2 linked regions of the Piscinibacter gummiphilus genome follow. Each later gene encodes a partner of the first gene's protein in a complex. Links are inferred from orthologs where the notes say so. Each region holds a gene or a part of one and is shown in the gene's direction. Other genes may lie near its edges.

What was found. The genes of interacting proteins can lie anywhere in the genome.
Region 2: the proteins of mfd (region 1) and uvrA are in contact, whole or in part, in a crystal structure (PDB 4DFC), measured with the Escherichia coli proteins. The link is inferred for Piscinibacter gummiphilus from one-to-one orthologs.

Annotation. Positions count from the first base shown.
Region 1 is NZ_CP015118.1:3,478,178-3,482,567, forward strand. Bases 156-4,099 are described here. They hold mfd (transcription-repair coupling factor), read left to right. Parts: upstream 156-470; coding sequence 471-3,899; downstream 3,900-4,099. Other genes in these bases: ispD (2-C-methyl-D-erythritol 4-phosphate cytidylyltransferase), read right to left, coding at 156-371; serB (phosphoserine phosphatase SerB), read left to right, coding at 3,922-4,099. In the rest of the region: more of ispD, read right to left, coding at 1-155; more of serB, read left to right, coding at 4,100-4,390. UniProt on the Escherichia coli protein: Couples transcription and DNA repair by recognizing RNA polymerase (RNAP) stalled at DNA lesions. Mediates ATP-dependent release of RNAP and its truncated transcript from the DNA, and recruitment of nucleotide excision repair machinery to the damaged site.
Region 2 is NZ_CP015118.1:315,764-319,719, reverse strand. What follows is about bases 80-3,589. They hold uvrA (excinuclease ABC subunit UvrA), read left to right. Parts: upstream 80-467; coding sequence 468-3,389; downstream 3,390-3,589. Other genes in these bases: A4W93_RS01375 (hypothetical protein), read right to left, coding at 3,394-3,589; A4W93_RS01385 (hypothetical protein), read left to right, coding at 80-395. In the rest of the region: more of A4W93_RS01385, read left to right, coding at 1-79; more of A4W93_RS01375, read right to left, coding at 3,590-3,956. UniProt on the Escherichia coli protein: The UvrABC repair system catalyzes the recognition and processing of DNA lesions. UvrA is an ATPase and a DNA-binding protein. A damage recognition complex composed of 2 UvrA and 2 UvrB subunits scans DNA for abnormalities.

The DNA of each region.
Region 1 (4,390 bases):
GTGTCGATCCACTCGGGCCGCACGAGGCAACGCGCCGCGTCGTGCACCAGCACCCAGTCGTGCAGCCGCGCCCCGCGGGCGAGCAGTTCGCGCAGGCCCTGGGCCACGGTGTCGGCGCGGGTGGCCCCGCCGCCGTGGCACACCCAGCCCGCGAAATCCGGCGCATGGACCGGGAACGCGGTGTCGCCCGGGCTCAGCACCACGAGCACGGCCTTCAGGCGGGTCACCGCGGCGAGCGCCTCGAGCGTGTGGGCCACGAGGCTGCGCCCCGCCACGTCGGCGTACTGCTTGGGGCCGCCGGCGCCGGCGCGCTGCCCCACGCCCGCGCAGGGCACCACGGCATACAGGTCAGGAGGGATGTGTTCGGTCATCGGGTCGTCGGAAGCATGCGAATTCTATAATCCGTCATTCACCGCCCCGGGGCCGTCACAGGCCTTCCGGGGCGTTCTGGTTTGGTTCGTCGACTCCGCATGCAACTGCCCACCCTCGCCCCCGGAAAACGGTTCACGCTGCCCCGCCCGGTCGGTTCGTCCGACGCCCTGCTGCTCGCGCGGTTCGCGCAGGCCCAGAAAGAGAGCGGCCGCCTCACGGCCGTCTTCACCGCCGAGCCCGCCGACACGCAGCGGCTCGAAGACGAACTCGCCTTCTTCGCGCCCGAGCTGCGCATCGCCGTGTTCCCCGACTGGGAGACGCTGCCCTACGACACGTTCTCGCCGCACCAGGACCTGATCTCCGAGCGCCTGGCCACGCTGTGGCGCATCCAGCAGCGCGAGGTCGACGTGGTGCTGATGCCCGCGTCCACCGCGCTCGTGCGCCTCGCACCACCCAGTTTCCTCGCCGCGTACACGTTCCACTTCAAACAGAAGGAAAAGCTCGACGAGGCCGCGCTGAAGTCCCAGCTCACGCTGGCCGGCTACACGCACGTGAGCCAGGTGGTGTCCCCCGGCGAGTACGCCGTGCGCGGCGGCCTGATCGACCTGTTCCCGATGGGCTCGCTGGTGCCGTACCGCGTGGACCTGTTCGGCGACGAGGTCGACAGCATCCGCACCTTCGACCCCGACAGCCAGCGCAGCCTGTACCCCGTGCCCGAGGTGCGCCTGCTGCCCGGCCGCGAGTTCCCGATGGACGACGACGCCCGCACCGCGTTCCGCGCCCGCTGGCGCGAGCGCATGGAGGGCGACCCGACCAAGGTGCGGCTCTACAAGGACATCGGCACCGGCATCGCCACCGCCGGCATCGAGTACTACCTGCCGCTGTTCTTCGACCAGACCGCCACCATCTTCGAGTTCCTCGGCGAGGACGCGGCCGTGGTGCTGCACGGCGAGGTCGACGAATCGCTCAAGCGCTTCTGGACCGACACCCGCGAGCGCCACCGCTTCCTGCAGCACGACAAGGAGCGCCCCATCCTGCCGCCGGAGGACCTGTTCCTGCGCGCGGAGGACTTCTTCACGCTCGCCAACGCCCATCCCGCGCTGGCGGTGCGCGGCAAGGAGCCCGTGGACTGGGCCCGCCCGCTCACCGACCTCAGCATCGACCGCGGCGCACCCGAGCCGCTCAAGCGCCTGCAGCAGCACCTTGCCAGCACCGCCCACCGAGTGCTGATCGTCGCGGAGAGCGCCGGCCGCCGCGAGAGCCTGCTGGAGCTGCTGCGCGACAGCAAGATCGACCCGCCGAGCGTCGAGGGGCTGATCTCGTTCGAAAGCGGTGACGAGAAGTTCGCGATCGCCGTGGCGCCGCTCGCCGAGGGGTTCTTCTGGACCGAGCCCGGCATCCAGTTCGTCACCGAGACGGAGCTGTTCGCCACCACGCCGACCACCCGCCGCCGCCGCAAGCAGGAACAGGTCAGCGACGTCAACGCGCTGATCAAGGACCTGTCCGAGCTGAAGGTGGGCGACCCGGTCGTGCACTCGAACCACGGCATCGGCCGCTACGTGGGCCTGATGAACATCGACCTGGGCGACGGCCCGAGCGAGTTCCTGCACCTCGAATACGCGGACAAGGCCACGCTGTACGTGCCCGTCGCGCAGCTGCACCTGATCAGCCGCTACACCGGCGTCAGCGCGGAAGAGGCGCCGCTGCACAAGCTGGGCTCGGGCCAGTGGGACAAGGCCCGCCGCAAGGCCGCCGAACAGGTGCGCGACACCGCGGCCGAGCTGCTGAACCTGTACGCCCGCCGCGCCGCGCGCGAGGGTTACGCGTTCCGTTTCACGCCGCACGACTACGAGGCCTTCGCGTCCAGCTTCGGCTTCGAGGAGACGCCCGACCAGAAGGCGGCCATCCACGCGGTGATCCAGGACATGATCTCGCCGAAGCCGATGGACCGGCTGGTGTGCGGCGACGTGGGCTTCGGCAAGACCGAAGTGGCGCTGCGCGCCGCGTTCGTGGCGGTGAACGCCGGCAAGCAGGTGGCCATCCTCGCGCCCACCACGCTGCTGGCCGAGCAGCACTACCAGAACATCTCCGACCGCTTCGGCAAGTGGCCGGTGAAGGTGGCCGAACTCTCGCGCTTCCGCTCCGCCAAGGAAATCAAGGTCGCGATGGAAGGCATCGCCGACGGCACGATCGACATCGTCGTCGGCACCCACAAGCTCATCAGCCAGAGCGTGAAGTTCAAGCGCCTGGGCCTGCTGATCATCGACGAGGAACACCGCTTCGGGGTGCGCCACAAGGAGGCCGTGAAGGCGATGCGCGCCGAGGTCGACGTGCTGACGCTGACGGCCACGCCGATCCCGCGCACGCTGGGCATGGCCCTCGAAGGCCTGCGCGACCTGAGCGTGATCGCCACCGCGCCGCAGCGGCGCCTGGCCATCAAGACCTTCGTGCGCAGCGAAAGCAGCGGCACCATCCGCGAGGCCGTGCTGCGCGAACTCAAGCGCGGGGGTCAGGTCTACTTCCTGCACAACGAGGTCGAGACCATCGGCAACCGCCTGCAGAAGCTGCAGGAGCTGCTGCCCGAGGCCCGCATCGCCATCGCCCACGGCCAGATGCCGGAGCGCGAGCTGGAACACGTGATGCGCGACTTCGTGGCCCAGCGCCACAACGTGCTGCTGTGCTCCACCATCATCGAGACCGGCATCGACGTGCCGAGCGCCAACACCATCGTGATCAGCCGCGCCGACAAGTTCGGCCTCGCGCAGCTGCACCAGCTGCGAGGCCGCGTCGGCCGCTCCCACCACCAGGCCTACGCCTACCTGCTCGTGCCGGACGTCGAAGGCCTCACGAAGCAGGCCTCGCAGCGCCTGGAAGCCATCCAGAACATGGAGGAGCTGGGCTCGGGCTTCTACCTCGCGATGCACGACCTGGAGATCCGCGGCGCCGGCGAGGTGCTCGGCGACAACCAGAGCGGCAACATGATGGAGGTGGGCTTCCAGCTCTACAACGAGATGCTGTCGGAAGCCGTGCGCTCGCTGAAGGCCGGGCGCGAGCCCGACCTGCTCTCGCCGCTGTCGGTCACCACCGAGATCAACCTGCACGCCCCCGCGCTGCTGCCCAACGACTACTGCGGCGACGTGCACACGCGCCTGAGCCTCTACAAGCGGCTGGCCTCGGCCGAGAAGGCCGACCAGATCGACGCGATGCTCGAGGAGATCACCGACCGCTTCGGCAAGCTGCCGCCGCAGGGCCAGACCCTGTTCGACGTGCACCGCCTGCGCGTGCTCGCCAAGCCCTACGGCGTGGTGAAGATCGACGCCGCGCCGGCGCTGATGGTGCTCAACTTCAAACCGAACCCGCCCATCGACGCCATCCGCATCATCGAGCTCGTGCAGAAGAACCGCCACATCAAGCTCGCCGGCAACGACAAGCTGCGCATCGAGCGCGAGACCAAGGACCCGAAGGACCGGGCCCAGCTCATCCGCGACGTGCTGCGCCAGCTCGGCCAGCCGAAGGCCGAGGCCTGACCCCTACCCATCCCACGCCACCATGACCACCGAATTCCAACCCGGCCTCGTGATCCAGGGCTTCACCGCCCCCCTGCCCCTGTCCCGCTTCAAGGTGATCGCGTTCGACATGGACTCGACGCTGATCAACATCGAGTGCATCGACGAGATCGCCGACGCCGCCGGCAAGAAGGCCGAAGTGTCGGCCATCACCGAGGCCGCGATGCGCGGCGAGATCACCGACTTCAAGGACAGCCTGCGCCGCCGCGTCGCGCTGCTGAAAGGGGTGCCCGCCACGTTCCTCGAACAGGTCTGGACCGAACGACTGCGCCTGAACCCGGGTGCCGAGACGCTGCTGGCCGCGGTGCACGCCGCGGGCCTGAAGAGCCTGCTGGTGTCCGGCGGCTTCACGTTCTTCGCGGACCGCGTGCGCGACCGCCTGAAGATCCATCGGGCGCAGTCGAACGTGCTCGGCATCAACGCGGCGGGGCTGCTCACAGGTGAGGTCATCG
Region 2 (3,956 bases), 3.2 Mb from region 1 along the record:
CCCCGAGCGGCGCGCTGCGCCGCCAGGCGGAGGCGTCCGCCGGTGCGGCCTTCGCGCCCACCCCGGCGCGCCTGGCCGACGTGCGCGCCGCCCTCGCCGCCACGCCGGACCGCTGGACCTGGCAGCGCCAGAGCGGCATGGCCCAGCCGGCGGGCACACCGGTGTCGGACTGGCTCGCCCTGCTCGACGCCTCCGCCGGTTCAGGCTGGACCGCCGCCTCCGGCCCCCGCACCGGCGCCGCCGAATTGCAGCTGCTGCTCGACGGCCAGCCCGCGCACCGCTGGGTGGTGACCGACCAGGCGGTGTTCTGGTTCTCGCCCGGCGGCACGTGGCAGGCCCCGGTGGGGGCGCCCGCGGCACGCCGGTTGCTGGAAGCCCTCGAGACGCTCCCCTGAACGGTGCCCCTGCTGACGCGCGTTGGCAGGGGGCCTCGCTATCATCTTCCGTTTCCCTTCCGCGTGACCCTCATGCCGCCCCGCCCTGCCCTGACCGACGACCCCGCCGCCCGGATCGAGGCGGCCCTGACCGCGGAAGCCTCCATCGAGGCCCCCACGATCCGCGTGCGTGGCGCACGCACCCACAACCTCAAGGACATCGACCTCGACATCCCGCGCAACCGCCTCGTGGTCATCACCGGCCTGAGCGGTTCGGGCAAGTCGAGCCTCGCGTTCGACACGCTGTACGCCGAGGGCCAGCGCCGCTACGTCGAGAGCCTGAGCACGTACGCGCGCCAGTTCCTGCAGCTGATGGACAAGCCCGACGTCGACGTGATCGAGGGCCTGAGCCCCGCGATCAGCATCGAGCAGAAGGCCACGTCGCACAACCCGCGCTCCACCGTGGGCACGGTCACCGAGATCCACGACTACCTGCGCCTGCTGTACGCCCGCGCCGGCACGCCGTACTGCCCGCTGCACGACGAACCGCTGCAGGCGCAGAGCACCAGCCAGATGGTGGACGCGGTGCTCGCGCTGCCCGCCGGCACGAAGCTCATGGTGCTGGCCCCGGTGGTGCGCGACCGCAAGGGCGAGTTCGGCGACCTCTTCGCCGACATGCAGACCCAGGGCTACGTGCGCTTCCGCGTGGACGGCGACACGTACGAGGCCACCGACGTGCCCAAGCTCAAGAAGAGCGAGAAACACGACATCGACGTGGTGATCGACCGCGTGAAGGTGCAGCCGGGCCTGCAGCAGCGCCTCGCCGAAAGCTTCGAGGCCGCGATGCGCATCGCCGACGGCCGCGCGATGGCGCTCGAGATGGACACCGGTGCCGAGCACCTGTTCTCCAGCAAGTTCGCCTGCCCCGTCTGCAGCTACAGCCTGAGCGAACTCGAGCCGCGCCTGTTCTCGTTCAACTCGCCGGTGGGCGCGTGCCCCAGCTGCGACGGCCTCGGCCACGTGACCGCGTTCGACCCCGAGCGCGTGGTCGCCTTCCCGTCGCTGAGCCTCGCGAGCGGTGCGGTCAAGGGCTGGGACCGGCGCAACGGCTACACGTTCTCGCTGCTCGAGAGCGTGGCCAGGCACTACAAGTTCGACATCGACACGCCGTACGAGAAGCTGCCGAAGAAGGCGCAGAAGGCGCTGCTGTACGGCTCGGGCGAGGAGGAGATCGCGTTCGTCTACGAGGCCGAGGGCGCCAACGGCAAGATGCGCAGCGTGCGGCGCACGCATGCGTTCGAGGGCATCATCCCGAACCTCGAGCGGCGCTACAAGGAGACCGACTCGGCCGCCGTGCGCGAGGACCTGTCGCGCTACCAGGCCCCGCGCCCGTGCCCCGAGTGCCACGGCGCGCGGCTGCGCAGCGAGGCGCGGCACGTGTTCCTGTCCGGGGCCGACGGCTCCAAGGGCGAACCCATCTACACGGTGGAGCACAAGACGCTGCGCCAGTGCCTCGACGACTTCGGCCGCCTCGAACTGAAAGGCGCGAAGGCCGAGATCGCCGACAAGGTGATCAAGGAGATCCGCTCGCGGCTGAAGTTCCTGAACGACGTGGGCCTGAACTACCTGAGCCTCGACCGCAGCGCCGACACGCTGAGCGGCGGCGAGGCGCAGCGCATCCGGCTCGCCTCGCAGATCGGCTCGGGCCTCACCGGCGTGATGTACGTGCTCGACGAACCGAGCATCGGCCTGCACCAGCGCGACAACGACCGCTTGATCGGCACGCTGCGCCACCTGCGCGACCTCGGCAACAGCGTGCTGGTGGTCGAACACGACGAGGACGCCATCCGCGCCGCCGACCACGTGATCGACATGGGCCCCGGCGCCGGCGTGCACGGGGGGCAGGTGATCGCCCAGGGCACGGCGGCGGAGGTGGCCGCGAACGCCGAGTCCCTCACCGGCAAGTACCTCGCGCAGGTGCTGCGCATCGCGGTGCCCGAACAGCGCCGCGAGCCCATCGCCGGCCTGCGCATCCTCAACGCCCGTGGCAACAACCTCAAGGGCGTGACCGTGGACGTGCCGGTGGGCGTGATGACGTGCGTGACCGGTGTGTCCGGCTCGGGCAAGAGCACGCTCGTCAACGACACGCTGTACGCCGCGGTGGCCCGCCACCTCTACAACAGCCACACCGAACCCGAGGCCCACGACGGCATCGAGGGGCTCGACGCGTTCGACAAGGTCATCAACGTCGACCAGAGCCCCATCGGCCGCACGCCACGCAGCAACCCGGCCACGTACACCGGCCTCTTCACGCCCATCCGCGAGCTGTTCGCCGAGGTGCCCACCGCACGCGAGCGCGGCTACGGTCCGGGCCGCTTCAGCTTCAACGTGGCCGGCGGCCGCTGCGAGGCGTGCCAGGGCGACGGGGTGCTGAAGGTCGAGATGCACTTCCTGCCCGACGTGTACGTGCCGTGCGACGTCTGCCACGGCCGGCGGTACAACCGCGAGACGCTCGAGGTGCAGTACAAGGGCAAGAACATCACCGAGGTGCTCGACATGACGGTGGAGGACGCCCACGCGTACTTCAGCGCCGTGCCGAACCTCGCGCGCAAGCTGCAGACGCTGCTGGACGTGGGCCTCGGCTACATCCGCCTGGGCCAGAGCGCCACCACGCTGTCGGGCGGCGAGGCGCAACGCGTGAAGCTCGCGCTCGAACTGAGCAAGCGCGACACCGGCCGCACGCTCTACATCCTCGACGAACCCACCACCGGCCTGCACTTCGCCGACATCGACCTGCTGCTGAAGGTGCTGCACCAGCTGCGCGACGCCGGCAACACGCTGGTGGTGATCGAGCACAACCTCGACGTGATCAAGACGGCCGACTGGATCATCGACATGGGCCCGGAAGGTGGGGCCGGCGGCGGCCGGGTGGTGGCCCAGGGAACCCCCGAGCAGGTCGCCGCGGCGCCCGACAGCGTGACGGGACGTTACCTCGCGCCGCTGCTCTCCCGCTGAACCGTCAGGGGCCCACGGGTGCCCAGTTGCCCGTCAGGTTGACGAGCCGGCAGGCCGACATCTCGGGCTTGCGGCGCCCCTCGCAATCCGCGAGCGCACGTTGCGCGGCCTCCTGGTCGGACGCCGCACCGGCCACGTAGCCGAAGGCACCACCCGTGGACGCCGCGAAGGCCTTGTTGCCACCGGCGGGCCAGTAGTCGGAGCGGAAGACGGTGCGGGCGTCGGCCGTGAGGCCGTAGACACCCAGGCGCTCGTCGGTGACCTGCGGCGCGACGGGCGAACCGCCGCCCCAGACGTACCAGCCGGCGCCGGCCAGCACCGCGAGCACGACGGCGGCGGCGCCGGCGATCACCACCGTGCGGCGCGGAGGCACCTTGGCGGATGCGGACGCGGAGGCCTTCGCGGCGGCCGCGCGCGGCGCGGGTTCGGAAGCGGGCACGCTGTCGTCGCGGCGGGATTCCGCGAGGTCGGCGCGCGTCTCGGACTCGTCGGGCTCGACAAGCACCTTCGCGCCGATGCGCTCGAATTTCGCCACGTAGCGCGTGGCATCGTCGAACACCATGCCCT